3 regions of the [Pantoea] beijingensis genome follow, and region 3 is predicted to be linked to each of the others. Evidence: predicted binding sites of a transcription regulator. Region 3 holds the regulator's gene; each other region holds the start of a gene.
The links. Region 3 encodes LexA, which represses DNA repair genes until DNA is damaged. Its sites were predicted from a motif close to TNCTGTATGTACATACAGNA; they were not measured.
Positions count from the first base shown of each region.

Region 1: sulA (SOS-induced cell division inhibitor SulA) is a predicted target of LexA. The motif match lies at 4,912-4,931, and genes of this name have one in related genera.
Region 2: J1C60_RS11400 (DNA translocase FtsK 4TM domain-containing protein) is a predicted target of LexA. The motif match lies at 1,828-1,847, and genes of this name have one in related genera.

Region 1 covers NZ_CP071409.1:2,452,363-2,462,655, reverse strand. The annotation lists gene fabA (bifunctional 3-hydroxydecanoyl-ACP dehydratase/trans-2-decenoyl-ACP isomerase) at 1-427, opposite strand, end outside; gene J1C60_RS11180 (AAA family ATPase) at 495-2,246, opposite strand; gene matP (macrodomain Ter protein MatP) at 2,432-2,890, shown strand; gene ompA (porin OmpA) at 2,970-4,037, opposite strand; gene sulA (SOS-induced cell division inhibitor SulA) at 4,386-4,892, opposite strand; gene J1C60_RS11160 (TfoX/Sxy family DNA transformation protein) at 5,102-5,734, shown strand; gene yccS (YccS family putative transporter) at 5,726-7,864, opposite strand; gene J1C60_RS11150 (YccF domain-containing protein) at 7,879-8,325, opposite strand; gene helD (DNA helicase IV) at 8,470-10,293, shown strand, end outside.
Region 2 covers NZ_CP071409.1:2,515,908-2,526,200, reverse strand. The annotation lists gene trxB (thioredoxin-disulfide reductase) at 1-777, opposite strand, end outside; gene lrp (leucine-responsive transcriptional regulator Lrp) at 1,295-1,789, shown strand; gene J1C60_RS11400 (DNA translocase FtsK 4TM domain-containing protein) at 1,909-5,343, shown strand; gene lolA (outer membrane lipoprotein periplasmic chaperone LolA) at 5,552-6,163, shown strand; gene J1C60_RS11390 (replication-associated recombination protein A) at 6,171-7,514, shown strand; gene serS (serine--tRNA ligase) at 7,618-8,907, shown strand; gene J1C60_RS11380 (MFS transporter) at 9,277-10,293, shown strand, end outside.
Region 3 covers NZ_CP071409.1:3,728,757-3,739,049, reverse strand. The annotation lists gene malM (maltose operon protein MalM) at 1-562, shown strand, start outside; gene ubiC (chorismate lyase) at 729-1,256, shown strand; gene ubiA (4-hydroxybenzoate octaprenyltransferase) at 1,258-2,142, shown strand; gene plsB (glycerol-3-phosphate 1-O-acyltransferase PlsB) at 2,465-4,885, opposite strand; gene J1C60_RS16910 (diacylglycerol kinase) at 5,014-5,382, shown strand; gene lexA (transcriptional repressor LexA) at 5,489-6,097, shown strand; gene dinF (MATE family efflux transporter DinF) at 6,214-7,536, shown strand; gene J1C60_RS16895 (CsbD family protein) at 7,779-7,991, shown strand; gene zur (zinc uptake transcriptional repressor Zur) at 8,276-8,791, opposite strand; gene dusA (tRNA dihydrouridine(20/20a) synthase DusA) at 9,049-10,044, shown strand; gene pspG (envelope stress response protein PspG) at 10,213-10,293, shown strand, end outside.

The sequences.
Region 1 (10,293 bases), 1.3 Mb from region 3:
CGCCCATAACCAACTTCCGATTGATTACACGTTTAAAATGAATGCGGTAAGTCACTTTTTTCGCGGAAGGTAAAACCTGTCCGGTAAATTTTACTTCGCCTACGCCGAGCGCACGGCCTTTGCCTTCTGCACCCAACCAGCCAAGATAAAATCCAACTAACTGCCACATGGCATCTAAACCCAGGCAACCTGGCATTACCGGGTCACCGATGAAGTGGCACCCAAAGAACCAAAGATCGGGATTGATATCTAACTCGGCTTCTACAAAACCTTTTCCGTAGTTGCCACCATCTTCAGTCATTTTAATGACGCGGTCCATCATCAACATATTACCTGCTGGTAACGGAGGACCTTCAGCACCAAACAGTTCACCACGACCGGAAGCGATCAGGTCTTCTTTGGTATAGGATTCGCGTTTATCTACCATGTATAAATAAGCCTTATTTTAGTGAATCACGAAGGTTAGCTAACAGGTGTAAGCTGAACAAGTCCGATCAGCTGTGGTTAAACCAGTTTAGCCAACGCAGCGGCCAGGGACGCTGGCGCGCGTCCTGCTGGTGAATTTGAGCAATACGCTCCTGAATCGAACGCAGCAGACAAGCGCCTTGCTCTTTATCCCACTCAACACCCGTGAGCAGCGGTAGTGCTTCATCAGCACGACTTACTGCCCACAAGTGAAAATCTCCCTTACGTACCGCATCAACAACGGACGGCTGTAAGCTAAGATGGCGAACGTTTATCGCCGGAATAATCACACCTTGCTTACCACTTAATCCGCGCTGGCGACAAATTTCGAAGAAGCCTTCGATTTTTTCGTTTAACCCGCCAACAGGTTGAACATTACCGAACTGGTCCACCGAACCTGTGACCGCAATTTGCTGGTTGATGGGTTGATTGGCGAGCGCACTAATCAATGCGCAGAGTTCAGCCAGTGACGCGCTATCTCCATCAACTTCAGAGTACGATTGTTCGAAAACTACGGAAGCCGAAAAGGGGAGTGGCTGCTCCAGCTGCAGCTCAGAGATTAAATAAGCCTGCATTATCATCATGCCTTTTGCATGGATATTACCGCCCAACTCTGCTTTACGTTCAACGTCGGTAAACTCGCCATCACCGGGATGTACGACACAACTAATACGCGAAGGTTCGCCAAAAGCACGAGGGTGTCCTGGAAATTCAATTACTGACAGACCATTAATTTGGCCAATAGCCTCACCTTCCGTCTCAATCAGTATTTGCTCAAGCAGGATCTCATCACGCACTCGCTCTGAAAGGTAGTTTTCCCGCCACTCTCTGGCTTCCAGCGCGGCGCTCAGGCTATCGCCGTTGAGTTTACCTGCCTCATCATATAATGCCGTTTCGCGGAGTTGTCGACCTATCCAGGCAGGGCACAGCGGGAGTGTTTCCTGATCGCCCGTATAACGTACGGCTTCCCGCATGAGTACCGGCCAGAAATCTGCTTCGATAACTGGAAAGGATAATTCCGCGGCAATATCTGCGATCCACTGGCACCACAGCGAGATATCTTCAGCTTCGACAAGCTGTAAGTTTTCTTCAAATTCACTGTAAATGCATAGCGCGGACAGTTCAGGCTCCATGGCCTGAAAATCCGCTAACGCGTCACGTTCACCAGACAGCACCAGCTTAAAATGCATCGGCATTGATGGGATCGCAACAGGCAGAGGCTTGGTCTCGTCAGGGGAAAGCCAGTCGAACGATTGTCGGGTCAAAATCTGTTTCAGACGAAGCCACAACAGCGGCTGAGCGAGCAGCGTGCGCAGTGACAGCACCAGCGTACCGCCGTTAACACGATGGAGCAGTCCCGGTTGTAATTGAATGCGGTCGTTGAAAACCCGCACGCAGCCAAAAAGCTGTTCGGCCTCAATCCAGTCTGCAAACCGGATTTCACCCCGGGTAGCGAAATCATCATCGGCGGATAGTGCTGGCTCCCAGCTTATTTGTTGCCCATTAATAAGGTAACGTCCACCAAAAATCACGTCTTGTGCAACAGCAATGTGCTGTAGGGCTCCAGATAGTAGTGGCAGATATTCACTATTTTCCGCACATTTTACCAGCATCAATGGCGAATTAATCGAAGATTGCTGCAGCAAACTTAGCGCATTGACCAGACGAGGTTGAACCTCGGCAAGGCTATCACTGTCGCCAGTAAAAGAACGTGAAAAAATGTGCTGGAAGCTGTCAGTATCAGGCTGTAGGGCGCGCCATTCGAGTTGGTTGCTGGTCAAAGTTATCGTATTTATCTGAATTGAGGAAAAGCGTGATTATACAAGATTTCAGCCGGTTAAGCACCGTAGAGATACATTTAGCGGTACACGGATGTTTTAACCTGTAAGATCAAAACATTTTCAGTGCCGCATGCTGGAAAAAAACTGTTATTCTTAACTTGTTACGTGGTCACGATGAGATCCCGATGAAATATCAGCAACTCGAAAACCTTGAAAGTGGATGGAAATGGAAATATCTGGTCAAAAAACACCGGGAAGGTGAGCTGATTACGCGTTATATCGAATTTAGTGCAGCTCAGGAGGCGGTAGAAGCGTTATTGGCTTTAGAAAACCGGCCCGTTGAGGTACTGCAATGGATTGCTGAGCATATGAATCCTGTGCTTGAGAATCGTCTTAAGCAAACGATACGTGCGCGCAGGAAACGCCATTTTAACGCTGAACATCAGCACACACGCAAGAAGTCTATTGATCTGGAATATCTGGTGTGGCAGCGTCTGGCGGGGTTGGCGCATCGCCGCCACAGCACACTTTCTGAAACAATCGTCCAGTTGATCGAAGACGCTGAACGCAAAGAGAAATATGCCAGCCAGATGTCTTTACTGAAACAGGACCTGAAAGATATTTTAGGTAAACCGGAAGAGTGAGATAAACAGTAACTCTGGATTATCATCAGATATAAAAAAACCCCGTATAAACGGGGTTTTTTTATTAACGCGATATAACTTAAGCCTGTGGCTGAGTTACAACGTCTTTGATGCCTTTAACTTCGATTTCTACGCGACGGTCTGGCGCCAGGCAGTCGATAAGGGCGCTGCGGCCTTTAACGCTGTCACAGGTGTTGCCAGTAACTGGGTTAGATTTACCCTCGCCACGTGCAGAGATCTTATCAGCTGGGATACCTTTAGAGACCAGGTAATCAACCACAGACTGAGCGCGCTGCTCAGACAGTTTCTGGTTGTATTGCTCAGAACCGATACGGTCGGTATAACCCAGAACAACAACGGAACCATCTTTAGGATCCAGTGAGCTCAGTTGGGTATACAGCTGATCCAGAGCCTGCTGACCTTCTGACTTCAGAGAAGCTTTGTTGAAGTTAAACAGAACGTCAGACTTCAGAGTGAAACGCTTGGTTTCAACAACTGGAGCCGGAGCTGGAGCTGGAGCCGGAGCTGGAGCAGCTACATCGTCTTGACCGAAACGGTAAGACAGACCCAGGCTCAGCATGGCGTTGTCTGGACGAGCACCAACGGTGTTTGCATCACCGATGTTGTTAACCCACTGGTAATCCAAACGGGTTGCCCAGTTTTTGGTCAGCGCATATTCAACACCAACAGCGGCCAGCGGAGAAACGCCGGTGTCATGATCGCTGATGCGATTGCCGTTGTTGTTCTGTGTTGCATCAGCACGCCAAACCATACCACCCAGACGGGTGTACAGGTCCAGGTCGTCTGTGATTGGGTAGCTTAATTTAGCTGCCAACTGCACGCCCTGCGCTTTGAAAGCACCGTTTATGTTGCTGCCTTTGTTCGGCATACGGCCAAGCCAGTCATAGCCCAGCTCGAAACCTAAATAAGGATTAGCCTGATAACCCATGAATGCACCAGCGCCAAGCTGGCTTTCATGTGTTGTGCCATCATTATTTTCATAACCATTACCGTAGTAACCTGTGTCATGGTACTGAGACCAGCCCAGTTTAGCACCGGTATACCAGGTGTCATCTTTCGGAGCGGCCTGCGCTACGGTAGCGAAGCCAGCCAGTGCCACTGCAATTGCGATAGCTGTCTTTTTCATTTTTTGCGCCTCGTTATCATCCAAATAGGCAATGAGCTTTAAATTAAGCCCTTGGTTTATCCTTCGCCGGGTAATAAGCTCGATTGTTACTCTACCGAAAAACGGAGGTTATTGAGCACCCTAGCGACATAAAGTCTACAACGTACCGGGAAACTTACAAGTGTGATGTGACGATGGCCAGCAAAAAAAAAGCGTTTCGTACATATTTGCTAACATTTACCGGGCGTTTCTGTTCATTGAAAAATCGCTTTCCGGGCGGCAAATTCATTGCTAAGCCGCGCCAGAGTAGAATAAGCGAACCAAGGCAAGAGTCACGGTAGAGAATCCTGAGATAAATCTTATTTTTACTTAATGATACAAAGTAGAGTGAATTTTTATCCCACTTTCTGGTCCGGCAGAGGGCGAAAGGCAAAATTGTGGGCGCATGATCAGGCCTAAAGCCTGGCCCATAGCAGCAGCTTCATCCAACCTGCGTCGATCTTCTGAATTCATATCGTGCGGTATCCAGCCTAACACGACACTATAGTTTCCTGTTTGCAGAGCTTTAATCATCGCCTCAACAGTGCTGATTTGACCCATTTGCGGAAGCTGCATCACTTTATCAAGTGGTAAGCCTGATGTTTCTAACCAGCGACGACTAATCTTCTGTGGGGGTGTTAACCACAACTGCCAGCGAGACTGCATACCTAACTGCTGAAGCAGTGGTAACAGGAGCATTTGCGTCATGCCCGGTTGATCTTCTCTGTAGCTAAGTTCGCTCACCCAACCGCTTGCCGATGTGTGTAGAGAGGGCTGGGTGGAAGGAAGGCCGATACCACTACGTGGAGAGTAACTTTTCAGGAAATGAGTGCGCATAATTTATATCTCACGATGACACTGTATGAATGTACAGTATATGGGTTGTGCGCAAAGATCAACCTCATTTTCGGAAAACAGATCGCAGATTGAGAATGTAAAAGATCCCTAAAGCATTTATTGATTGAACAGGTTACGTGAATTGCATACTTTCTAATTGATTGTAAATAAAGTGTTTTATGGAGTGTTTTCTGTTCAAGGAGAGAGAGATGCAAAACTCGAAACAGAGGGTAGAACAATCTATACGCAGTCTGGCTTCGCTGGGTAAAATTGATGCGCGCACGCAGTTTGGGGGGTATAGCCTCGCGGTGAATAAAGTTGTTTTTGCTGTGATAGCCGAAGGTGAACTTTATCTGCGCGCGTGTGAGCAAATCCAACCCTATATCATTGAGGGAAGCATGGCTCCGCTGATTTTTAATAAACGTGGCATGCCGATATCACTGGCGTATTACCATGTGAATGAAGCGCTCTGGCAGCAGCCGGAAAAATTACTATTACTGTCGCAGGGGGCGCTGAAGCATGCTCAGCGGGAAGGGAAAACCCGACGCCTAAACCTCCGAGTCAAAGACCTGCCCAATATGTGCGTGCGGCTTGAGATGCTATTACGTCAGGTGGGAATCTGCAGCGTGAAAATGTTGCGGGAAACGGGCGCGAGGCGTAGTTGGCTAAAGCTGAAAGCGGTCAATAAAAACATCGGTATCAACACGCTCTTTGCTCTGGAGGGGGCGATCTCAGGATACCACCGCGCAGCGCTTCCCGTCGCAATCCAGGAAGAACTGCGAGACTGGTTTAATCACGCAAACAACGGGGCAGGAAAGAGAGAACATTCAGAATTAGAATGAATGTACGATCTGTTTCTTTAATTGCGAGATTTCGGGTAAAAGTGCGATCAGCAAGCCCAGTTGCTGCAAAATCAATGATTCAGTGGTGTCATGGCTAGGCTCAAGCTTAGCCATGCGCTGGGTCAGCGTATCAAGCATATGTTCAGCCTGTTGGTCGGTGACATCATCCACTTGCAGTACATCATCAGCATAACAAACGGCGTCATCGAGTAATGCCAACATTTCAGAACGTGTGATTTTTTCCCGATGCGCCCCCAGTGCGGAGATATAACTCAGAAAAGAGTGATTCAGGCAAAGCAGACGAAATGCGGCGTCCAGCCGTGCCGGATCGCCTCTTGTTTCTGTCGACATATTCGATACCACTGACGCTAATTCGGCATTTCCGTTATGGGCATCACGACGGGCAATACGATAATCTAATCGGTTGTCTTTGCCCTGATGGTATTGAACCAGAATGGCATCAAGGTAGCGGCAGTTAGCGCTAAGTGTGCGTTCGGCTACAGCAGGCAAGCGACGGAATTGCCAATCTGGCCAGATAAAGCTGACGGCAAACCAGGCAAGTCCACACCCCAGAAGAGTATCCAGAATACGCGGAATAGCGACTTCAAATCCTTCACCAAGCAAGTTAAAACAAAGCAGAACCAGCAGTGTGATATACATGGTTGCATGTGCATAGCGTATATTGCGAAAGGCAAAGAAAAGAACGCCACTGAGTACGATAAGAATAAGCTGGCCGTCAACGGAGGGAACCAGCCATAAGATGGGTAAGCCCAACACGATTCCTGCCAGTGTGCCCGCAATGCGAAGTGCCAGGCGCCGCCGGGTGGCATTGTAATTAGGCTGGCAAACGAAAAGACTGGTTAACAGGATCCAGTAACCCCGTTGTAAATCTGCCAATTGAATAAAAGCGTACCCCACACACAGCACTAACGACATTCTTACTGCATGACGAAAGAGGGCTGACTCCGGCGTTAAGTGGCGGCTGATACGCAGCTTGATGTCGCTCCAGCCGGTAAGGCCTTCGCTTGAGAGGCTGTTTTCGCTATTAATATGTTCATGCGCCAGTGCCTGTTCTGATTCAATGGTCGCCAGCTGTGCATCAATAGCTTTTAAATTATTAAGCAGGTAGTGCATTGCTTTTATATCGCCTGCCCCCTCGGCATTGACAGGCAGACGCTCCAGCGCCATTTGCAGATGAGCGAAGGCGCGTTCAAAACGAGCATCATGCTGATAAGTCTCGCGTCTTAATATTGATCGAGCCAACTGGTTACAGGCTTTTGCCTGCATATTGAGTAGCCGCTGGAAGCGAAACAAAATTTCATTGTAGCGGTAGGCTCTGCGTAACAGGTGATATTGAACGTGTGACGAGCTCGCTCGTTCGTGAATATCCTGGGCAACAAAGTAATAATGGAGTGCGCGTCGGGTGCCCCGTTGGCCTCGATCGCCACGCAACCGTGACTGGATGGAATTTTTGGTTTGGTTTAAAACAGCCACCAACTGACTATTAGCCATTGCAACGTCAATTAACGGTGCATCTTCATCTTCCTCTATGTCCGGATCGAAAAGGTTGGCTTTTGCCTCAAGGTAATGTGCCAACTGTTCAAAACTGCGGGCTAAATTTTCCTGTAATGGACGTATCGGAAACAGCAGATGGCCGGTGAGCGTAAGCAGGTTATACCAGATGGCCCCGATCAGCAGCAGTGCCGGCTGTAAATACCACTGCGGAAAAAGCCCGATGCCTAACATAGTATAAATGGCGATCAGTAGCGCACCAAACGCAATGGTGGCGTAGCGCTGCCCTAATGCGCCAAGCAGGATAAATCCCCAAGTTGATACGGCTAATCCAACAATAAATAGCCAGGGATAGGGGAAAAGACGTTCAATAGACACTGACGCAATACAAAAACTGATCAGCGTAATAATCAGATTGCGCAATCGCCCGCTAAGACGGTCATCAAGATCGGTGAGTGCTGCGGCAACAACCCCGAGGGTGAGTGGAATAGTCCATGTCACCTGTTGAAGCCACCAGGGAACGCCAACGGTTCCGGCCAGCGCCAGAAAAATACGTACATTATAAAGGCAGGTGCTATTAAATACGTATCGGCGCAGGGACGGATTAATGGCAAACATGCTTAGAGGCTCTTTTAATTGAAACGGCGACGTGCGTTTGCTTCACGAGCGACTCTGGCTTCTTCGACGGATACAACACGGCGACCGACGGGCCACAGTGCGATGGCTGCAATTTTAAAGTTTGCAATACCAACCGGAATGCCAATTAGGGTGATGCACTGTGCGACACCAATCATTATATGGGAAATACACAGCCACCAGCCGAAGAAGATAAACCACAAAATATTAAGCAGAGTTCCCCCCGTATTCATCAGCACATTTTTGCCTTGCGGGTTAAGATCATCAACGTGTATCGCTTCATTGCCAAACGGGAGCAGTGATAGCTTCGTAATCTCCCAGCAGGAGCGCGTAAGCGGCAATGTAAAAATCAGGATAATGCTGACCAGCGTAGCCAGAAGCCAGGAGAGCGTAGTAAAAAAGCCGCCGAGAACAAAGTTGAGAATATTAAGTACGGTACGCATAAACGACATCCTTCCCTTAAATAAGTGAGCGAAAGCGGCAATCAGACAATTCGTTGATTGTAACGTGTTTTAACGGTGGAGCGGTAAACTCCTGACCGGTAAACTACCTAACGAATAATAAACGTGCAGCCAGGGTCGAGCCGAATGGAACTTAAATCAACGTCGCTGGGTAAACATCTGGCACAACATCCCTATAACAAGGTGCGACTGCTAACGGCGGGCGTCGAGGTCAGTGGTGAAAAACACGAGTATCTGATCCCGTTCAATCAACTGCTCTCCATTGAATGTAAGCGTGGGCTGGTTTGGGGGGAGCTGGAGTTTAGCCTGCCAGAGGGCAAAGTGGTGCGTTTACACGGCACTGAATGGAGTGAAACGCAGCGCTTTTACCATTATTTGACCAAAGTGTGGCAGGCATGGAGTGACGAGATGAGCGACGTTAGCGCGCAGGTGCTGCAGGAGGTCATCGACACACTTGAGAACGTTGAGCAGCAGGATAAGTGGTTGCGGCGTAGTGAGCTTAGCGAACTTCGGCGCACGATTAATCGTGCGTTTGACGCTTTGCCGCTACCGGTAGAGCGTCTTGACGAATTTGACCATTGCCGTGAAGCCTGGCATACCTGCTTGAACTGGCTTAACGAGGGTGAATCGCTGATGGCAAGGCGTAACGACGAATGGAGTGCCCGGATGCTGAAACAGTATGCGGATTTTTTCAGTCGTGTTGAAACCTCGCCACTGAATATCTCTCAGGCACGCTCAGTGGTTAACGGTGAGGATGCATTGCTGGTGCTTGCAGGAGCAGGGAGCGGCAAAACGTCGGTATTGGTGGCGCGTGTCGGGTGGTTGTTAATGCGTAAGCAGGCGGTTCCGGAGCAAATCTTGCTGCTGGCATTCGGACGCCGGGCAGCAGAAGAGATGAATGATCGGATCCAATCTCGTCTCAGCACTGAGGGGATTCAGGCCAGAACTTTTCATGCGTTGGCATTACATATTATCCAGCATGGCAGTAATAAATCCCCGGCGATTAGTAAGCTTGAAACCGACAGCAAGCACCGGCGTAGTATGCTGATTACTCACTGGCGGCAACAATGTAGTGAGAAAAAAGCACAGGCTAGTGGCTGGCGCCACTGGTTGCAGGATGAGTTGGGTTGGGAAGTGGAAGAAGAACAGTTCTGGAAAAATGATAAGCTTGCGCAGCGAGTAGCCGGTCGGCTGGAACATTGGCTGGGATTGATGCGAATGCATGGCGGAGCACAGGCGGCGATGATTGATTCAGCACCAGAATCCGTTCGTGAGTTGTTTTCGAAGCGAGTGAAATTAATGGCACCGCTTCTGAAGGCCTGGAAGACGACACTGAAAGAAGAGGGGGCTGTCGATTTTTCCGGGCTGATTCATCAGGCGGTGAATATTCTGGAGAAAGGTCGTTTTATCAGTCCCTGGAAACATATTCTGGTCGACGAATTTCAGGATATCTCACCGCAAAGAGCTGCTTTGCTCGCAGCATTACGTAAGCAAAATAAACAGACGACACTGTTTGCCGTTGGTGATGACTGGCAGGCAATCTACCGATTTAGCGGTGCGGAAATGGCCCTGACTACCGATTTCCATCACCATTTTGGTGAGGGTGAACGCTGCGTGTTGGATACCACATATCGTTTTAATCAGCGTATTGGTGAGATCGCGAACACCTTTATTCAGGAAAATCCACATCAGCTGCGCAAGCCACTCAACAGCCTGACAAAAGGCAATAAAAAAGCGATTTCTCTACTTCCAAACGATCAACTGGACGCATTGTTAAATAAAATCAGCGGCTATGCTTTGACGGAGGAACGCGTACTGCTTCTGGCGCGTTACCATTATTTGCGCCCGGAAATACTGGACAGGGCCAAAACACGCTGGCCAAAACTCACGATTGATTTTATGACGATACATGCCAGTAAAGGGCAACAGGCTGATTTTGTGATTATTCTC
Region 2 (10,293 bases), 1.2 Mb from region 3:
CAGCGCTAATTGGCCGTTAAAAATAGCTGTATTAGGGCTGTGGCCGATGGCAACAAATAGTCCGGCTACGTCAAGCTGCTCGGTATGTTCTTGCTCATGAACCGAACGTAACCGAACACCGGTGACACCCATCTGATCGCCCAGGACTTCTTCCAGGGTACGGTCAGTATGTAACACGATATTGCCATTTTTCACTTTTTCCATTAGACGATCGATTAGGATCTTCTCTGCACGAAAGCTGTCGCGACGATGGATTAAGTGGACTTCAGCGGCAATATTAGCCAGATACAGGGCTTCTTCAACCGCAGTGTTTCCGCCACCAATAACTGCAACTTTTTGATTGCGATAGAAAAATCCATCACATGTGGCACAAGCGGAAACGCCTTTGCCTTTAAATGCTTCTTCTGAAGGCAGACCCAAATAGCGAGCCGATGCACCCGTCGCAATAATTAACGCGTCAGCGGTATATTCGCCGCTATCACCTGTTAGACGGAATGGTCTGTTTTGCAGGTCTACGGTGTGGATGTGATCGAAAATAATTTCCGTATTGAATTTAACAGCATGCTCATGCATGCGTTCCATCAGCAATGGGCCGGTCAATTCGCTGGGATCGCCAGGCCAGTTTTCGACGTCAGTGGTTGTGGTTAACTGACCGCCTTTCTCCAGGCCGGTAATCAATACTGGATTCAGGTTAGCGCGCGCGGCGTACACTGCGGCAGTATAGCCCGCCGGGCCAGAGCCCAGAATTAATAGTTTACTGTGTTTGGCCGTGCTCATGAGATCCTCATTGGTTAACTGGCAAACATGATTAGAGATTGTATGGAATTTAGCGTCGCAAAAAAAGTATTCCGCAGTTTTGTTAGCAATCACTGTAAGAGCTTTTGCCGATGAGTGATGGGTTTTCGCTGCAGCGGCCACAATCGTACGTTTACCCGAAAGAATAAAAGCAAAAATATCCATTAAAAAACAGTTATGCAGCCAGCGATTTGGCATGTTGTACTGATTTTGTTTGTTTTACTTTGACAATCGGCTGCGCTTTTGCGAAAACATTGTAAGAAGCAGAGGGTTTTTGGGATGCCACAGCAGGGTTTGATGCCATGTTACGCGTTTTTTTCCCGAATAAACTCAGCCTGTCATTGGTAATGACGCATGGTCCGGACAGACAACATGCGCCATAACACGTGAGCGCTTTTACGGGCAACAGGCGCAATGTCTTCACTTCAAAGAACCCTGTAACAGTGATGTTGTTCAGGGGATGGCAGGTTAAGGGAAGGAATTAAGAGAGACTATAATAATGGTAGACAATAAAAAACGTCCTGGTAAAGATCTCGACAGAATCGACCGTAATATCCTGAATGAATTACAAAAGGATGGTCGTATTTCGAACGTTGAACTTTCTAAACGGGTGGGATTATCCCCAACACCGTGTCTTGAACGTGTTCGTCGTCTGGAACGGCAAGGCTTTATCCTTGGCTATACCGCCCAGCTCAACCCACACTACCTGGACGCTTCACTGTTAGTTTTTGTTGAGATTACTCTGAATCGTGGTGCACCAGATGTGTTCGAACAATTTAACGCCGCGGTACAAAAACTTGAGGAAACTCAAGAATGTCACCTTGTTTCCGGTGATTTTGACTATCTGTTGAAAACGCGCGTGCCAGATATGTCGGCCTATCGTAAACTATTGGGTGAAACCTTGCTGCGTCTGCCGGGCGTGAATGACACGCGCACTTACGTGGTCATGGAAGAAGTGAAACAAAGTAATCGCTTAGTGATTAAAACGCGATAACACAGGGCAGGTGCAAAACCTGATAGATTTCGGTACACTCCTGTGAATTCATACAGGTTCAGCGTCGGGCTTGCCCGGCGCTGTTGCCTTCATAGTTTACAGGCACCTGGAGAGTTCTCTTGAGCCAGGAATACACAGAAGATAAAGAAGTTTCGTTACAGCCGCTGAGTAGTGGACGTCGTTTACTCGAAGCGTTGTTAATTATTGTGGCTCTTTTCGCCGTCTATCTGATGGTGGCGTTAGTGAGCTTTAACCCTTCCGATCCCAGTTGGTCACAGACCGCCTGGCATGAGCCTATCCATAATTTGGGTGGGGGGGTAGGGGCGTGGCTTGCGGACACGCTACTGTTCATCTTTGGTGTAATGGCCTATGCCATTCCACCGGTCATTCTTGGACTATGCTGGATTACCTTTCGTCAGCGCGATAGCCAGGACTATATCGATTATTTTGCTGTTGCCCTGCGTTTGATCGGCGTGTTGGCTCTGGTGGTGACTACCTGTGGCCTTGCGGCACTGAATGCGGACGATATCTGGTATTTTGCCTCCGGCGGTGTGATTGGCAGCTTGATGAGTAACGCGATGGCTCCGTGGTTTAGTGGCGCGGGTGGCACATTGACGCTGCTGTGCGTTTGGGCTGCTGGCCTGACGCTATATACCGGATGGTCCTGGCTGACGATTGCGGAAAAAATCGGTGGCGCCGTGATGGGGGTTCTGACCTTCGCCAGTAATCGCTCACGTCGCGAAGATGAATGGCATGACGATGAGATTGATACACACGCTGAGGAACCCGTCATCAATAGTGCGTTGACGCCCAGTGATGATGACGATGACGTTTTGCTCGCGGCGCCGAAAAAAATCGTTGATGATGCAATTGTTACAACAGATATAGCTAAAGATGAAGAGCTGCTCAATCAAGCGGATCCTCTGTTGGTTAAGGCCGCAACTGCCACCACGACGGCTTTGGCTACCAGCGCCGCTGCTGCTGAACAACTGCCGGTAGATAATTTGGCATCGGTACCTTCAGTAGCGACAACTGAGAACCCGATTGTTACGCCGACTACACAGGCACATTCAGCCGTCGCGTCAACACAATTGAGTACGCAGCCTGAAGAACCCCCTGTCTATCGTTTTGAAATCCCTGAAGAGGTACCTGCGTCCGGATATAATCGGCAAGATGAAGGCCCGCGCATGGGGAACTGGCGCGATGACCCCCCGGTTAACGACGCTTCTCCTTTCGATTTTTCGTTACCTGCTACGGATGCGGTTGATCTTCCGTTTTCTGCCGAAAAGGGCAGTGATTTTTCTTCTGCGTCAAAAATGGCGGGAGGCGCGGCGGCGGCACCGTTTATGCCTGGCTTTAGCGCCACCAGTGTGGCGGACAGTAATCCTCAAGTGAAGCAAGGCATTGGACCTGAATTGCCGCGTCCTAATCCGGTTAAGCTCCCGACGCGTCGGGAACTGGCTTCCTTCGGTATCAAGTTGCCATCTCAGCGTATGGCGGAAGAGCGTGCCAGAGAGGAGGAGAGCCGTCAGCAACCAGCATCGTTGACCGAGCAAGAGGATGATTCAATCCAGGAGGCGCAATTACGGGAATCCTGGCAGGCGCAGCAACAGCAACGTTATGGTGAAACATTTACATCAGAAGAAGACGATGAAGAAGCATTGCAGCAGGCTGCGCTGGCTCGCCAATTTGCGCAGCAACAGCAGCAGCGTTATTCAGTGCCGGAAGAGGAGGATAAGACTTCTGCTTTCTCGCTGGATACTTCAAATGCGTTCAATTTTTCGCCGATGGATGACTTGGTTGATAAAGGACCGAGTGAACCACTGTTTACGATTGCAGCGGTGCCTGATGTTGATGCGCCACAGCCTGTGGCATCACCCTCGAACTGGCAGCAAACTCAGACGCCTGAGCCACTTCAGGTAGCGCAGCCAATCCAGGTGCCCCAGCCAGCAATACAAGCGCCGCAAACTATGCGACATGCTGAGCAAACTGCTGTCCCGGAAGCGCCTGCGCCTAACAGTCTGATTCATCCGTTCCTGATGCGTCATGAGCAACCGTTGGAGAAACCAACCACGCCTTTACCGACGCTTGATCTGCTAACCTCTCCACCTGAAGAGGAAGAGCCGGTTGATATGTTTGCTCTGGAGCAAACAGCGCGTCTGGTAGAAGCACGCTTAGGCGATTACCGCGTGAAGGCTGAAGTCGTGGGCATTTCCCCTGGCCCCGTGATCACGCGCTTTGAATTGGATCTGGCTCCTGGCGTTAAAGCCGCGCGTATCTCTAACCTTTCACGTGATTTAGCAAGGTCACTTTCCGCTGTTGCGGTGCGTGTGGTGGAAGTGATTCCGGGTAAACCGTATGTAGGTCTTGAGTTGCCTAACAAGCATCGTCAGACAGTCTATTTGCGTGAAGTGCTTGATTGTGCGAAGTTCCGGGATAATCCATCACCGCTTGCAATTGTGTTGGGCAAAGATATTGCCGGCCAACCTGTAGTGGCTGACCTGGCAAAAATGCCCCATCTCTTGGTTGCGGGGACTACCGGCTCAGGTAAGTCGGTTGGCGTTAACGCCATGATTATCAGTATGCTGTACAAAGCGACACCGGAAGAGGTGCGCTTTATTATGATAGACCCGAAAATGCTCGAATTGTCGGTTTATGAAGGTATTCCACATCTGTTAACGGAAGTGGTTACTGATATGAAAGATGCCGCCAACGCCTTGCGCTGGAGCGTAGGTGAGATGGAACGTCGTTATAAATTGATGTCGGCGCTCGGCGTACGTAATCTGGCTGGTTACAACGAAAAAATTGAGCAAGCGGATGCGATGGGGCGTCCCATTCCGGACCCATTCTGGAAACCTGGCGATAGCATGGATATGACACCGCCAGTCCTGGAGAAACTGCCCTACATCGTGGTGATGGTCGACGAATTTGCTGACCTGATGATGGCAGTTGGTAAGAAGGTGGAGGAATTGATCGCGCGTTTGGCACAAAAAGCACGTGCCGCCGGCATCCATCTGGTACTGGCGACGCAGCGGCCTTCGGTTGATGTAATTACCGGATTGATTAAAGCCAATATACCAACACGTATTGCCTTTACCGTTTCCAGTAAAATTGACTCGCGCACCATTCTCGACCAGGCGGGGGCGGAATCGCTATTAGGGATGGGGGATATGCTTTATATGCCACCTAACTCGTCAATTCCAGTGCGCGTTCACGGGGCTTTTGTGCGCGATCAGGAAGTGCATGCTGTGGTGCAGGACTGGAAAGCGCGAGGCCGTCCACAATATATCGACAGTATTACTGCGGGCGATGAAAGCGAAGGTGGCGGTGCCGGTCTTGACAGCGGTGAAGAGTTGGATCCGTTGTTCGATCAGGCTGTTGCCTTTATTGTGGAAAAACGGCGTGCGTCAATTTCAGGAGTACAACGTCAATTCCGTATTGGTTATAACCGTGCGGCACGTATCATTGAGCAAATGGAAGCTCAGGGTATTGTTTCATCGCCCGGGCATAATGGTAACCGTGAGGTGTTGGCTCCGCCGTCACATGAAATGTGATAAATCACCCAACGCACTGTCTTAACCTGTAGTGCCCTCGGGCCAGGCTTGCCTGGCCCGTTGCTTATCTGGGTTTTGTCCCCATAATCTGTTCAGGAACGATTTCAGCAAATTCTCCTGTCAGGGGCGCACAACCCTGGCTATGTTTGTTCAGGCCATGCCGCATTTATTCGCGGGATAAAATAGTGTCAATAAGGAATCTGTTGTAATGAAAAAAATATTGCTCTCTTGCTGCCTGCTGACGTCCTTAATTTCTGCTGGTGCGCTGGCTGATGCTTCCAGTGATTTACAGCAGCGCCTGGATAAAGTTAAAAGCTTTCATGCCAGCTTTAGCCAAAAGGTTACCGATGCGACAGGTGCTTCAATTCAGGATGGCGAAGGTGAACTCTGGGTTCAGCGTCCAAATCTATTCAACTGGCATATGACGACGCCTGATGAAAGTATTTTAGTTTCAGATGGTAAAGCTCTGTGGTTTTATAATCCTTTTGTTGAGCAGGTGAGCGTGACGTCCCTGGAAGATGCCACCAGCAACACCCCCTTTATGCTGATTGCCCGTAACCAGTCCAGCGACTGGAAGCAATACAATATTAAACAGCAGGGTGATAATTTTGAGCTGACACCAAAATCCAGCGATGGAAACCTGAAACAGTTCACGATTAATGTTTCGGCAAATGGCACCATTAATCAGTTCAGCGCGGTAGAACAAGATAATCAGCGCAGCGCGTATACGCTTAAAACACAGCAAAATGGTGCCGTCAGTGCCGATAAATTTACCTTTACGCCACCGAAAGGTGTGACGGTGGACGATCAGCGTCAGTGAGGTTTGCGTGAGTAATCTGTCTCTGGATTTTTCCCATAATGAGTTTCAGCCACTGGCCGCCCGTATGCGGCCAGTGACGCTGGCGCACTACATTGGTCAGCAGCATCTGTTAGCACCAGGCAAACCGCTGCCGCGAGCAATTGAGGCCGGGCATCTGCACTCGATGATTTTATGGGGGCCTCCAGGGACGGGGAAAACGACGCTTGCGGAAATTATTGGACATTATGGTAATGCAGATGTAGAGCGTATTTCAGCCGTGACATCCGGGGTTAAAGAGATACGTGAAGCTATTGAGCGGGCGCGGCAGAATCGTAATGCGGGCCGTCGTACCATTCTTTTTGTTGATGAAGTGCACCGCTTTAATAAAAGCCAGCAGGATGCATTCTTGCCGCATATTGAAGATGGCACCATCACTTTTATCGGCGCGACCACTGAAAACCCTTCCTTTGAATTGAACTCGGCTCTTTTGTCGCGTGCGCGTGTATATTTACTCAAATCGCTCACCAGTGATGATATTGAAACCGTCCTGGATCAGGCGATGAAGGATGAGGAGCGTGGATATGGCAAGCAGGATATCGTATTGCCTGAGAACACCCGCCGCATGATTGCTGAACTGGTAAATGGTGACGCACGTCGGGCGCTGAATACGCTTGAGATGATGGCCGATATGGCTGAAATCAATGAGCAGGGTAAACGGGAACTGACACCAAAGTTAATGAATGAAGTTTCCGGTGAGCGTAGCGCGCGATTCGATAATAAAGGCGACCGTTACTACGATCTTATTTCGGCTTTGCATAAGTCGGTCCGCGGTTCGGCCCCTGATGCCGCACTTTACTGGTATGCGCGGATCATTACTGCAGGTGGCGACCCGCTCTATGTGGCGCGTCGTCTGCTGGCGATCGCTTCAGAAGACGTAGGTAATGCAGATCCGCGCGCGATGCAGGTGGCGATTGCGGCCTGGGATTGTTTCACACGCGTCGGCCCTGCCGAAGGGGAGCGTGCGATTGCTCAGGCGATTGTCTACCTTGCTTGTGCGCCGAAAAGTAACGCGGTCTACACCGCGTTTAAAGCGGCAATGCATGATGCGCGTGAAAGTCCTGACTACGATGTCCCCGAGCATTTACGTAATGCCCCGACTAAACTCATGAAAGAGATGGGGTTGGGGGCCGAGTATCGCTATGCGCATGATGAACCTAATGCTTACGCCGCTGGTGAGAGCTATTTCCCGAAGGAAATGTCGCAAACGCGTTACTATCAGCCGACCAGCAGAGGGCTTGAGGGCAAAATTGGTGAAAAGCTCGCCTGGCTAACTGAGCAGGATCAAAATAGCCCGACAAAACGCTACCGCTAAAACGGGTGTTGCGGTAAGGTTAGCAACGAATTCAACGCATTCGCAGAAAGTGCGGATGCGTCCCACCTTTCTTTAATTCAATTACAATAAGCACAGGATAAGCATGCTCGATCCCAATCTGCTGCGTAACGAGCCAGACGCAGTCGCTGAAAAACTGGCACGCCGAGGATTTAAACTGGATGTGGACACCCTGCGCTCCTTAGAAGAGCGTCGTAAAGTGTTGCAGGTCGAAACTGAAACTCTGCAGGCTGAGCGTAATGCCCGATCCAAATCCATCGGCCAGGCTAAAGCGCGTGGGGAAGATATCGAGCCGCTGCGTCAGGAAGTCAACACCTTGGGTGAAAGGCTGGATGCGGCTAAAAGTGAGCTGGATGCTTTGCAAAATGAAATCCGCGATTTCGCCCTGACGATTCCCAACCTCCCGGCCGACGGTGTTCCTCAGGGGAAAGATGATTCTGAGAACCTGGAAATCAGTCGCTGGGGTGAACCGCGCAAGTATGCCTTTACGGTACGCGATCACGTCGATTTGGGTGAAACACTTGGCGGGTTAGATTTTGCCTCCGCAGTTAAGCTGACCGGTTCGCGTTTTGTGGTGATGAAAGGGCAGATCGCCCGAATGCACAGAGCCCTGAGCCAGTTCATGCTTGATCTCCATACGGAGCAACATGGTTACCTGGAAACCTATGTGCCTTATCTGGTAAACCATGCTTCACTGTATGGTACTGGCCAGCTACCGAAATTTGGCGAAGATCTGTTTCACACCCGCCCGCTTGAAGAAGAGTCTGAAAGCAGCTACGCATTGATCCCTACCTCGGAAGTGCCACTCACTAATTTGGTGCGCGATGAGATTCTGGAAGAGGAAGCGCTACCGCTGAAAATGACGGCGCATACGCCATGTTTCCGCTCGGAAGCCGGATCGTACGGTCGTGATACGCGCGGCCTGATCCGTATGCACCAGTTTGATAAAGTTGAGATGGTGCAAATCACGCGTCCGGAAGCATCAATGGATGCGCTGGAAGAGCTCGTTGGGCATGCAGAAAAAGTTTTACAACTGCTAAACTTACCTTATCGCAAAGTATTACTGTGTACTGGCGATATGGGCTTTGGTTCGAGTAAAACCTATGACCTGGAAGTATGGTTACCGGCGCAGGACACTTACCGTGAAATCTCATCCTGTTCTAACATGGGTGATTTCCAGGCCCGCCGTATGCAGGCGCGTTGCCGCAGCAAGACCGATAAGAAGCCTCGCTTAGTGCATACATTAAATGGTTCCGGGCTGGCGGTAGGACGTACGTTGGTCGCCGTACTGGAAAATTATCAGCAGGCGGATGGTCGCATTGCGGTTCCTGAAGTTCTGCGTCCTTATATGAGAGGGCTCGAGTTTATCGGCTGATAGATTCTGAGCGAGCAGTGAATAAGCCTCTGATGTAAATCGGGGGCTTTTTTATGCAAATGGATATCTCTTTTACCGCCAGCTTTTGGCGATCAGGGCCTCTGCAGTACCTTTTTTTGACCATAAAGAAATATTTTCACCAGCAATAAATATTATGGATATGAACACAGCAATCCTTTTTTATTTAAATAAAATCATTGGGTTACTTTATTATTACTGGGTGAGTAATGACTCTCCATGCGATCATAGATAAAAAAAATAAATCGGTGGCGGGCAAATCGTGCTGTGGTCGATTTTTGCGCGTTGACATTAGCCTGAGTAATGGCAATATGCGCGCAAATTATCCTCTCATTTTGGCATTTCTACCCTATGTCCACTTGGTCACGCCCTGTCGTGTTGCTGCTTTGCGGCCTGCTTTTGCTGACAGTTTCTATCGCTGTGCTTAATACTCTGGTTCCGCTATGGCTGACACATGAGCTTTTACCAACCTGGCAGGTGGGTATGGTCAGTTCGTCCTATTATACCGGGAATTTGCTTGGGACATTGATGGCAGGCAAACTGATCAAACGTCTGGGGTTTAATAATACTTACTATCTGGCTACCATCGTTTTCGCGCTAGCAACTGCTGCATTAGGGCTAGGTAGCGGATTTTGGGTCTGGACGCTGTGGCGCTTTATGGCCGGTATCGGATGTGCCCTAATCTGGGTGGTGGTGGAAAGTGCCTTACTGTGTAGCGGGACATTGCGTAATCGCGGCCAGTTGTTGGCTGCATATATGATTATCTATTACATTGGCACAGTAGTGGGCCAATTGCTGGTCAGTAAAGTTTCAACGGAACTGCTGAATGTACTGCCGTGGGTAACTGGTGTAGTCATAGCCGCAATATTACCGTTAGTCTTCACAAGAGTAACGGCCAAAGGTGAGGATGAAGATGCCACCCCGGGACGGATGTGGCCAATGTTACGCCGCCGTAGCGCACGGTTGGGCATCAATGGCTGTATCATTTCCGGTATTGTACTGGGATCGCTATATGGGCTGATGCCGCTCTATCTTTCTCATCAAGGGATGAGCGATGCGAACGTGGGATACTGGATGGCATTGCTGGTGAGTTCCGGTATTGTTGGACAGTGGCCTATTGGACGATTAGCCGATCGCGTTGGCCGCTTGCTGGTGCTACGTGTCCAGGTATTTGTGGTAATCCTGGGCGCTATCGCGATGTTGAGTAATACGGCAATGGCACCGACGCTGTTTATTCTCGGGTGTGCAGGTTTCACTCTCTATCCCGTGGCGATGTCGTGGGCATGTGAAACTGTCGCTCATCATGAACTGGTGGCGATGAATCAGGCCCTGTTATTAAGCTATACAATCGGTAGCCTCGCCGGGCCC
Region 3 (10,293 bases):
GCCTGGCGTCATGGCGGGAAACCGGCTGGAAGGTACCATGAAACTGACGCCAGTATTGGGTCAAAAACAGATCTACTTGCTGATTTACACCACTAAACGCGACCTGGCCCAAACTTCGCACATGATTAATCCGGCCAAGCTGTACGCCGAGGGCGCTAACAATGCGATTCCTGATGTACCCGATCCAGTGGTACAGCATGTTTCAACCGGTAGCCTCTCTCTGAAGATTAAGTCAGAACAGAACAGCGGCAATATCATGATTGGTAAAATTTTTGGCTCATCCGATCCGAAACCGGTTGTCGTTGGTAGCGCAGCCACAAGTGGTGCGATGGTTAGCGCCCCTGTGACGTCGCCAGCTTCCGCACCTGCCACACCTGTCGCACCGGCAGCAAAAGCAGAACCGATGCTCAATGACACTGAAAGCTACTTTAATAACGGTATCAAGCAGGCTGTAAAAGCGGGCGATATCGATAAAGCGCTGAAGCTAATGAATGAAGCTGAACGTCTTGGCTCTACATCAGCACGCGCAACCTTTATCAGCAGTGTGAAAGGCAAGGGATGATGTTATCCCCATATTGCTGATGTTGCTCGACGATTGGTGCGTCTCAGACGCACCTTTTTTACCTTGTGCGACGGGCAGAATTTAGCTTATTCCCTCCCGTGTGGCGTGTTCTCGCCGATGGTCTGCGCTACACTATTGCCTCTGATTTTCAACCCGGAGATGCCGTATGTCGGATAACGCGCTTAAACTGCTGCGCGCGATCGAATGGCTTCCCGCTTCGTCACCTTTGCTTACTGCTCCGTTGCTGGATTGGTTAATGGAAGAAGATTCCATGACGAAGCGCTTTGAGCGCCATTGTCAAAAAGTAACTGTTGAGCCCCTGCAAGAAGGTTTTATCAGCGCAGAAGAGGTTGGTGCTGAAGCGGCGCTGTTACCGTTTGAACAACGTTATTGGCTGCGAGAAATTCTGCTATTTGGCGATGGCGTTCCCTGGCTGGCAGGGCGCACGATTGTGCCTGAATCCACCCTTATTGGCCCTGAAGCGATGCTACAAGACCTCGGCACTCGTCCGCTTGGGCGCTATCTTTTTGCATCATCGACGCTGACGCGTGATTTTATTGAGCCCGGCACGATAGAATCGTTATGGGGACGGCGTTCCCGGCTGCGTCTGTCAGGCAAGCCTTTATTGCTTACTGAACTGTTTTTGCCTGCGGCACCGCTTTATTTAAGTGTGACCGCTGAAGGAACTCACTAACGTGGAAAAAAGTCTGCAACTTAATAAGCTTCAGGCCTACAGCCGCCTGATGCGCATTGATAAGCCTATTGGTTCTTTGCTGCTGCTGTGGCCGACATTATGGGCATTGTGGCTTGCAGGGATGTCTGTTCCTTCCTTAAGCGTGCTGGTGGTGTTCGTGCTGGGCGTTTTTTTTATGCGAGCGGCGGGGTGTGTCATCAATGACTTTGCCGATCGTAAAATTGATGGGCACGTAAAACGCACCGCGGAACGCCCTTTACCGAGCGGAAGAGTGAGTGAGAAAGAAGCGAAGCTGTTATTTGTAGCGCTGGCGCTGATTTCGTTTGCCTTAGTGTTAACGCTGAATAGCATGACTATTTGGTTATCGCTGGTGGGATTAGCACTGGCGTGGATTTATCCCTTCATGAAACGGTTTACCCATTTACCGCAGGTGGTATTGGGGGCGGCTTTTGGGTGGGCGATCCCAATGGCGTGGGCGGCGGTGAGCGAGAGCGTTCCTCTGGCCTGCTGGCTGTTGTTCTTCGCGAATATCTGTTGGACTGTGGCGTATGACACATTGTACGCCATGGTAGATCGGGATGATGATTTGAAGATCGGGGTAAAATCAACCGCGATTCTTTTTGGCCGTTTCGATAAGCTGATCGTTGGCATGTTGCAACTGGCTGCGCTGGTATTCATGATGGCGGTGGGGGGGGAATTGCAGCTTAACGGTGCATTTTACTGGTCGTTATTGTTGGCGGGGGCCCTGTTCGTCCATCAGCAAAAACTGATTGCAGGCCGCCAGCGTGAGCGCTGCTTTCAGGCTTTTTTAAATAATAATTACGTTGGGTTAGTGTTATTTATTGGCGTGGCATTAAATACCGCGCCTTTTGCGACGATGTTTTAGTCAGGGGCGGTTCCGTTCATCCTTCGGGTAACCCTGCAGGACAGGAAAGCGCTGGCCCAGCCCCCGCGCTTTTCGACAGCCTTCTTGCCCGCTTCGCAGCTCCCTTCACAAATGCTGTTTTCCGAACGCACCTTTCGCGATTATCAGCCCCATCCCTGGGGCTTACCCCTTCGGGACCCGCACAAGTGCTGTTCAAAACACTCCCTGTGTTTTGTCACCAGTTCGCTGGTGAGCGAAATTTTTGCTGAATCAGAAGCCGTCTGGTTGCTACGACTCCCCGGTCACTTATGCAATGAGCTTCCGGGGATGCGCGCCGCGCGCCTTAAGGTGCAACCGCACTCTCTATGGTCAGACGCACGTCCTGAGTGATCAGGTCTGCCAGCAGCCGGTATACTTTTTGTGTCTGTTCTGGCAGTGCGTTTCCGGTATCACTGATATAACCTTCATCACGTAGTGTTAATACCAGTGATGAAAAGACGGCTTTATCAAAAAACTCGGGCGCATTGATACCATGTAGCACGGAAAGGCGTTGTGCCATCGTACGACTCTCTTTTTCCAGTGAACCGCGATTGATTGCAGGATTGGCGCTGAGAATCGAAAACGTGATGGCATAGCGCTGCAGCGTTTCACGTACACCAGCAGCCAGTAATTGCAGAGAACGAAAGCGGACAGGATTTAAACGCACTACGGCCTCATCAGCAATAATCAATCCCTGACGAGCGAGTTCGGCGGTGAGAGCATCCAGAACCTGTGGGATCTCTTCTTTGTCCCAGCGCAGGAATAGCTCACTTTTCAGCATCGGATAAATCACGCTAACCTGACGCAATAGCTCAGCATGTGAAATCTCACGGTGCTGTTGCACAATCGCGGCAAGCAATGCGGGCACCACCAGCATATGATGAACATTATTGCGGTAGTAGGTCATTAGCACCGCCTGTTCGCGGGGCAGAATGATGATATCGCCAATATTATCCTGTTCGGTTTCAAACTTGTTCATACCCAATGCGCTATCCAGCAGCGCTTCTGCGCTCAGGTCGGGGACGGTTGCATCTGGAGAGTAGGGAACATTGCGCAATAACTGAATATAACAGTCTAGCTGTTCGGTCAATTGGTCGCGCGTCAATGAACGTTGACGTGAGGCCAGTAGGGCCGTGACGCATAAATTCATTGCATTTGCAGCACCAGCATTGTTAATACTGACCATCACCCGCTGTGCGATATCGTTTACCGCAGGGATTAGCCAGCCGGGACGCTGAGCTTCAATCGGATCGATGGCGTCACGCCACTCGGGCACATGTTTGTTGAGATAGTTAACCAGTGGGAGTGGTTCACCGAAGTTAACGTAACCCTGGCCCAGATTACGCAACTTACGCAACCCCCGAACCATCTGCATAAAGCTTTCTTTTTCTTTTGTCGCGCCACGCAACTCTTTGGCGTAGGTGCCGACCTCCATGACGTGCTCATAGCCGATGTAAATCGGTACCAGCGTGATCGGCCGGTTGCCGCCGCGCAGCATCGCCTGAATCGTCATCGACAGCGTGCCGGTTTTAGGTGCGAGCAGGCGTCCGGTACGTGAACGTCCGCCTTCCACGAAGTATTCCACCGAATAACCACGGGCAAATAGCTCGCCAAGGTATTCACGAAATACCGTGGAGTAGAGCTTGTTACCTTTAAAAGTACGGCGGATAAAAAAGGCACCTAAACGCCGGAAAATCGGTCCGGCTGGCCAGAAATTCAGATTAATACCGGCAGCGATATGAGGGGGAACCAGCCCCTGATGATAAAGCACATAGGAGAGCAACAGGTAATCCATGTGGCTGCGGTGGCAGGGCACATAGACGATTTCATGTCCATCCTGCGCCAGTTGGCGTACCCGCTCGCCACCATTAACATTAATGCCCTGATACAGTTTGCTCCATGTCCAATCCATAACACGAGCGGTCAGTCGAACTGTTTCATGGGAGAAATCAGCTGCGATCTCTTCCATCAGCTCAATAGCATTTTGTTGCGCCTTTTCGTGGGGTATTTTTTTACTGCGTGCTTCATCCTCTACCGCTTTAGCAATAGCTTTCGATTTTAGCAAGCGCTTAAATAACTCCTCGCGCACCGGCAAACGCGGACCTACGGCCGCCAGACGCTGCCGGGCAAAGTGCATCCGCGCGACGCGTGCCAGCTTTTGCGCGATCGTCTTGTCGGTACCATGTTCCGTTGCCATATAGCGCAAGGAAACCATTGGAGAGAAGCGAACGAAACTGTCTCGCCCAAGCCACAGCACGGCAAAGAATTTTTGCACGCCATTTAATACGCGCAAGTGCGGTGTTTGTTCGCCCTGTACTTCGCGGCCAGGCGCACGGCCAAACATCACTGAAACCGGCACCATCTGTACGTCAAGATCGGGATTGCTTCGATGCAGATCCAGATACTCATGGAAAAGCTTTACCGATTCCAGATTAGGTACAAAGTAGGGGAACACGCGTGGGCCTTCATGAATAAAGACATGACGCGGCAATTCCGTCCCATCTATCTCCAGCGGTTCCAGTGGATCGGGCAGATTATGGATACGGCACTGCGCTCGCAGTGCAAGGAGATCGGCCTTTGAATCATAAGGCAACACATACATAATAGGGTGCGAGGTATCGAGCCCCAGTTCAGCTACCGGATCGGCCGGAATAGCCTTGCTCTTCACCAAAAATGAGAGCGGTAAATTCAGTAACTTATAATAGAAATTACGCCAACCTGACATAGATAACATGAAGCCTCTTGTTAGCAAAGCGCGGCAAGCATACCAGAAAGTGCCACCAAGATCTGTGGCATTGCAATTTGCGCATCATCCCCAAATTGACGTTAAACATCTCAAAGGGTTCAATTAATATGGCAAATAACGTAACGGGTTTGACTCGTATCATCAAAGCAGCGGGTTATTCCTGGCAAGGATTGCGCGCAGCATGGCAGCATGAAGCCGCGTTTCGACAGGAGTCGATAGCGGCGCTAATCGCGATTGTGATTGCTTGCTGGCTCGAGGTTGATGCCGTAACTCGCGTGTTATTAATTGGTTCCGTGCTGCTGGTTGTGATCGTGGAGATTCTGAATAGTGCCATTGAGGCGATTGTTGACCGCGTTGGTAGTGATTTCCATCCTCTCTCCGGCCGGGCAAAGGATATGGGCTCTGCTGCGGTCCTGTTAAGCATTCTGCTTGCCCTCTTCGTCTGGATAATGTTGCTGTGGCCACTTTTACGATAGCCTGCTCAAAATTCCACAAATCGCTGTTTTTTTGACTCATTTAGGTTTTCAAGCCACAAATACCTGTATATACTCACAGCGACTGTATAAACAACCAGGGGGCGGAATGAAAGCACTAACAGCAAGGCAGCAACAGGTTTACGATCTGATTCGTGATCACATTAATCAGACTGGTATGCCGCCTACGCGTGCGGAAATTGCTGCGCAACTGGGTTTCCGTTCCCCTAATGCTGCGGAAGAACACCTGAAGGCGCTGGCACGCAAAGGCGTAATTGAAATTGTTTCCGGTGCTTCACGCGGTATTCGTTTGATGATGGAAGACGAAACGGGTCTGCCACTCATTGGTCGGGTGGCCGCGGGCGAACCGCTTTTGGCGCAGGAGCATATTGAATGCCACTTCCAGGTGGATGCTGGTTTATTTAAACCGCATGCTGATTTTCTGCTGCGTGTTAGCGGTATGTCCATGAAAGATATTGGTATCATGGACGGCGATTTACTTGCGGTGCATAAAACGCAGGACGTGCATAACGGACAGATTGTGGTTGCGCGTATTGATGATGAAGTTACCGTTAAGCGATTGAAAAAACAAGGAAATACGGTTCAGCTTTTGCCAGAGAATAGTGAGTTTCAACCAATTGTTGTCGACTTGCGTCAGCAATCTCTGACCATTGAAGGTTTGGCTGTTGGGGTAATTCGTAACGGTAACTGGTTATAAAAGTAGTGCAGCTTGCACGCTGATGGTATCGGCGTGCGTTTGAGTGGATGTTTTTGTATCCGTTGCATCCGTTCACGCATCCTCCAATAAAAGGGCATTTCGCGTTCTGAATGCTTATGCGACTCTTTTCCGTAGCTGATAAAAATCTGTGGCGTCTTGCACTACCGATGATCCTGTCAAATATCTCTGTGCCATTATTGGGCCTGGTTGATACCGCCGTTATTGGTCATCTTGATAGCCCCGCGTATCTTGGCGGTGTGGCTATTGGTACGACCGCCACCAGCTTTCTGTTTATGCTGCTGTTATTCCTGCGAATGAGCACGACAGGATTAACCGCGCAGGCATTTGGTGTGGGCAATAAACCCGCGCTGGCACGTGCGCTGATGCAACCTTTATTCATCGCACTGGTTGCCGGGGCATTTTTTGTCCTGTGTAAAGAGCCCTTAAGTCATCTGGCGATCCGTATCGTGGGTGGTAACGGTGAAGTGCTCTACCAGGCTCATCAGTTTATGTCGATAAGGTGGCTAAGCGCACCGGCAACGCTGGCGAATCTTGTGATACTGGGTTGGTTGCTGGGGGTGCAGTATGCGCGTGCGCCGGTGGTATTGTTGGTGGTCGGCAATCTGGTCAATATTCTTCTCGATTTGTGGTTTGTAATCGGGCTGAAGTGGGGGGTGGCAGGCGCTGCTGCTGCAACGGCTATCGCCGAGTATGCCGCTTTAGTGGTCGGGTTATTGATGATTTGGCGCGTGCTCAAACTGCGAGGTATTTCACTGTCGCTACTGTGCCGCAGCTGGCGTGGCGATTTTTCTCGCCTGCTGCGCCTGAATCGCGACATCATGTTGCGATCTTTGCTGTTACAACTCTGTTTTGCTTCACTGACTATTTTGGGTGCACGTTTGGGGAGCGATACCGTTGCGGTGAATGCGGTCTTATTGATGTTCCTCACCTTTACCGCCTATGCTCTCGACGGATTTGCCTATGCGGTGGAGGCCTATTCAGGGGAAGCATATGGTGCCCGTGATGGCAGTAAGTTGCTCAAAGTATGGCATGCCTCTTGTCGGCAAGCGGGATTAGTTGCCCTCTTTTTTTCACTGGTCTACGCCCTGATCGGGGAGTGGATCGTTTCGATGCTGACATCATTGCCGTCGTTGCGCGAGCTGGCTGGGCACTATCTGATTTGGCAGGTGGTTTTACCGTTGATTGGTGTCTGGTGCTATCTACTGGATGGCATGTTTATCGGCGCGACGCGTGGTAGTGATATGCGTAATGGCATGGCGGTTGCGGCATTGGGTTATGGCCTGACGCTGCTGACATTGCCGTGGCTTGGGAATCATGGGTTGTGGCTGGCGGTGATGGTGTTTTTGATGCTTCGGGGGATAACACTTTGGTGGATCTGGCACCAGCATTGGAAAAAAGGGAGTTGGTTCCCCAGCTGATAGACGTAATGCTGTTTTCCATCCGTTGATGATGGGTTCGAATATTGCTAATGCATTCAGGATGTTGTGCTTATTTTTAGTTTCTATTTTGGGATTTTTATCTGCCTTTTCGTCTCATTGCAATAATATGAACTACAATTAAAACTGTAATCAGCAAGTAGACAGCGTTTTCCTCCAACGGAAAAGCGTTCTCTGATATGTAACACCAGAAGCTGTTATCACCTAAGGTAGAGGAATTGAACATGAATAGAGACGAAGCCGGCGGTAACTGGAAACAGTTTAAAGGTAAAGTGAAAGAGAAATGGGGCAAGTTGACCGATGATGATATGACCGTTATCGAAGGTAAACGCGATCAACTTGTCGGAAAAATTCAGGAACGATACGGATATGCGAAGGATGAAGCGGAGAAAGAGGTCAACGATTGGGAAACAACCAATAAAGACTATCGCTGGTAGACGCATATGCCTGTTGTATTTGACGCGGCAGCGTTTTTTATCCGTCTCGGCGTCATTGGCTCTATAGAGAACAGCGTAAGCCTCAGGACGTTACGTCGTGGCTGTATATAGCGCTGTTTAAGCCTTTCAGGACGATGCTCCTACCCAGGCACACGGAGGTGCCGTTTAATATTTCTTCTACTTCTCTGGCGAAGAGTCATTTCTCCCTTACTTACGCTTTATTCGCTAAATGTACCCCTACGCTCCCCCCCACAATGTGGGATCGACGCCGATGCCGATAGTGGCTAGCGACCGCGTTTTTTGCTCACTAAACTATGATCGTGCTGACAATTATCTTGCTGAGCGCAAGACTCAACTTCAACGCAGCCGGCACATAGCCCGTGAGCTTCGATAATACTGTGTCTCAGGTTAAAACCGGACTGATGTGACAGTATTTGTAAGATATCTTCAACGCCCTGAGCATGCCTTTCATCAACTGAACCACATCGGTCGCATATTAACATGGCTGAAGTATGCCGGGGTTCCTCGACATGGTGACAAACTACATAGCTATTATTCGATTCAACGCGGTGAATAAATCCTTGTTCCAGAAGGAAATCAAGTGCGCGATAGACGGTAGGTGGCTTGGCTTGAGGTTCTGAAACGCGCAGCAAATCGAGGAGGTCATAAGCGCTGATAGCTCCATTTTGTTCGCTCATTAATCGTAGGACTTCCAGGCGCTGTGGTGTCAGACGCACATTACGTTGCTGACAGAGTTTCTCAGCCTGTGACAGGATCTGTTCAGGAAGAATAGGACTCATAAAAGATCTCCGCGCCGAAATGAGATGTTATCTTATCACGTACGCAAAAAAACACCGAATGCTACAGGATGCGCTCATACAGTCAACTCGCCGTGATCCTGTTCGCTCGTTGGTAATACCCTACATCGGCCCAATCACTCAGATGCGACTTAATTTCTGCAGGGTACTGAGGCGTGCGATCCGCACCTTGGCTAATTCTGTGATATCCTTGCACACATAATCGTCATTTATTAACCTCCACAGAGTTATCTTTCTTCATGACCCATAATCCCCCTGCAAACCGCTTTTCCATCGCTCCCATGCTTGACTGGACAGATCGCCACTGCCGTTATTTTCATCGTCAGCTGACACAACAGGCGTTGCTTTATACCGAAATGGTGACAACCGGCGCGATCATCCATGGCAAGGGCGACTATCTTGCCTGGAATGAAGAGGAGCAGCCGGTGGCGCTACAGCTTGGTGGTAGCGACCCTGCCGCGTTAGCCCAGTGTGCGAAGCTGGCAGAAGCGCGTGGTTACAGCGAAATTAACCTTAACGTGGGTTGCCCTTCAGATCGCGTACAAAATGGCCGGTTTGGTGCCTGCCTGATGGGTGAAGCTGCGCTGGTAGCGGATTGTATTAAAGCGATGCGTGATGTAGTCGCGATCCCGGTTACGGTCAAAACCCGCATCGGTATTGATGAGCAGGATAGTTATGCGTTTTTATGCGATTTTATTAGTACGGTGGCGCATCAAGGGGGCTGCGATACCTTTATTATTCATGCACGTAAAGCCTGGCTTTCTGGTCTAAGCCCGAAGGAGAACCGCGAGGTTCCCCCACTTGACTACCCACGTGTCTATCAGTTAAAGCGTGATTTCCCACAATTAACCCTGGCTATTAATGGCGGCGTGAAAACCCTGAGTGAAGCACGAAACCACCTGCAGTATCTTGATGGCGTAATGATGGGGCGTGAAGCCTATCAGAATCCCGCTATTTTGATGCAGGTTGATCGTGAGCTATTTGGGAGCGATCGCCCGGAAATTGATCCCGTTGCGGTTGTCAGAGCGATGTACCCCTATATTGAGCGCGAGCTATCCCAGGGGACGTATCTTGGACACGTGACACGGCATATGCTGGGTCTGTTCCAGGGGATCCCGGGAGCACGTCAGTGGCGACGTCATTTGAGTGAAAACGCCCATAAGCCAGGTGCAGGGATTGACGTAGTGGAGCAGGCCCTTTCATTGGTTGCTGATAAGATCCCGATGACAGCCTGATGTTGCTGCTGGGCGCCGTTAATATTTAACCATTTTTTAGTCAGTTTCACCATGCAGGAGTTCTCGGCTTTTATAAAAAGATATATTTTCCAATGCATTAAGGCACACTGTGAGCTGGCATGCTTCTTGTAATAGCGATCCCATATTCTGTTATCTGGAGCTTGCCAAATGGACATCCTGTTTGTGATTGGTTTTTTTTTGATGTTGCTGCTGACCGGTGTTTCCCTGCCTGGCATACTGGCCGCGCTG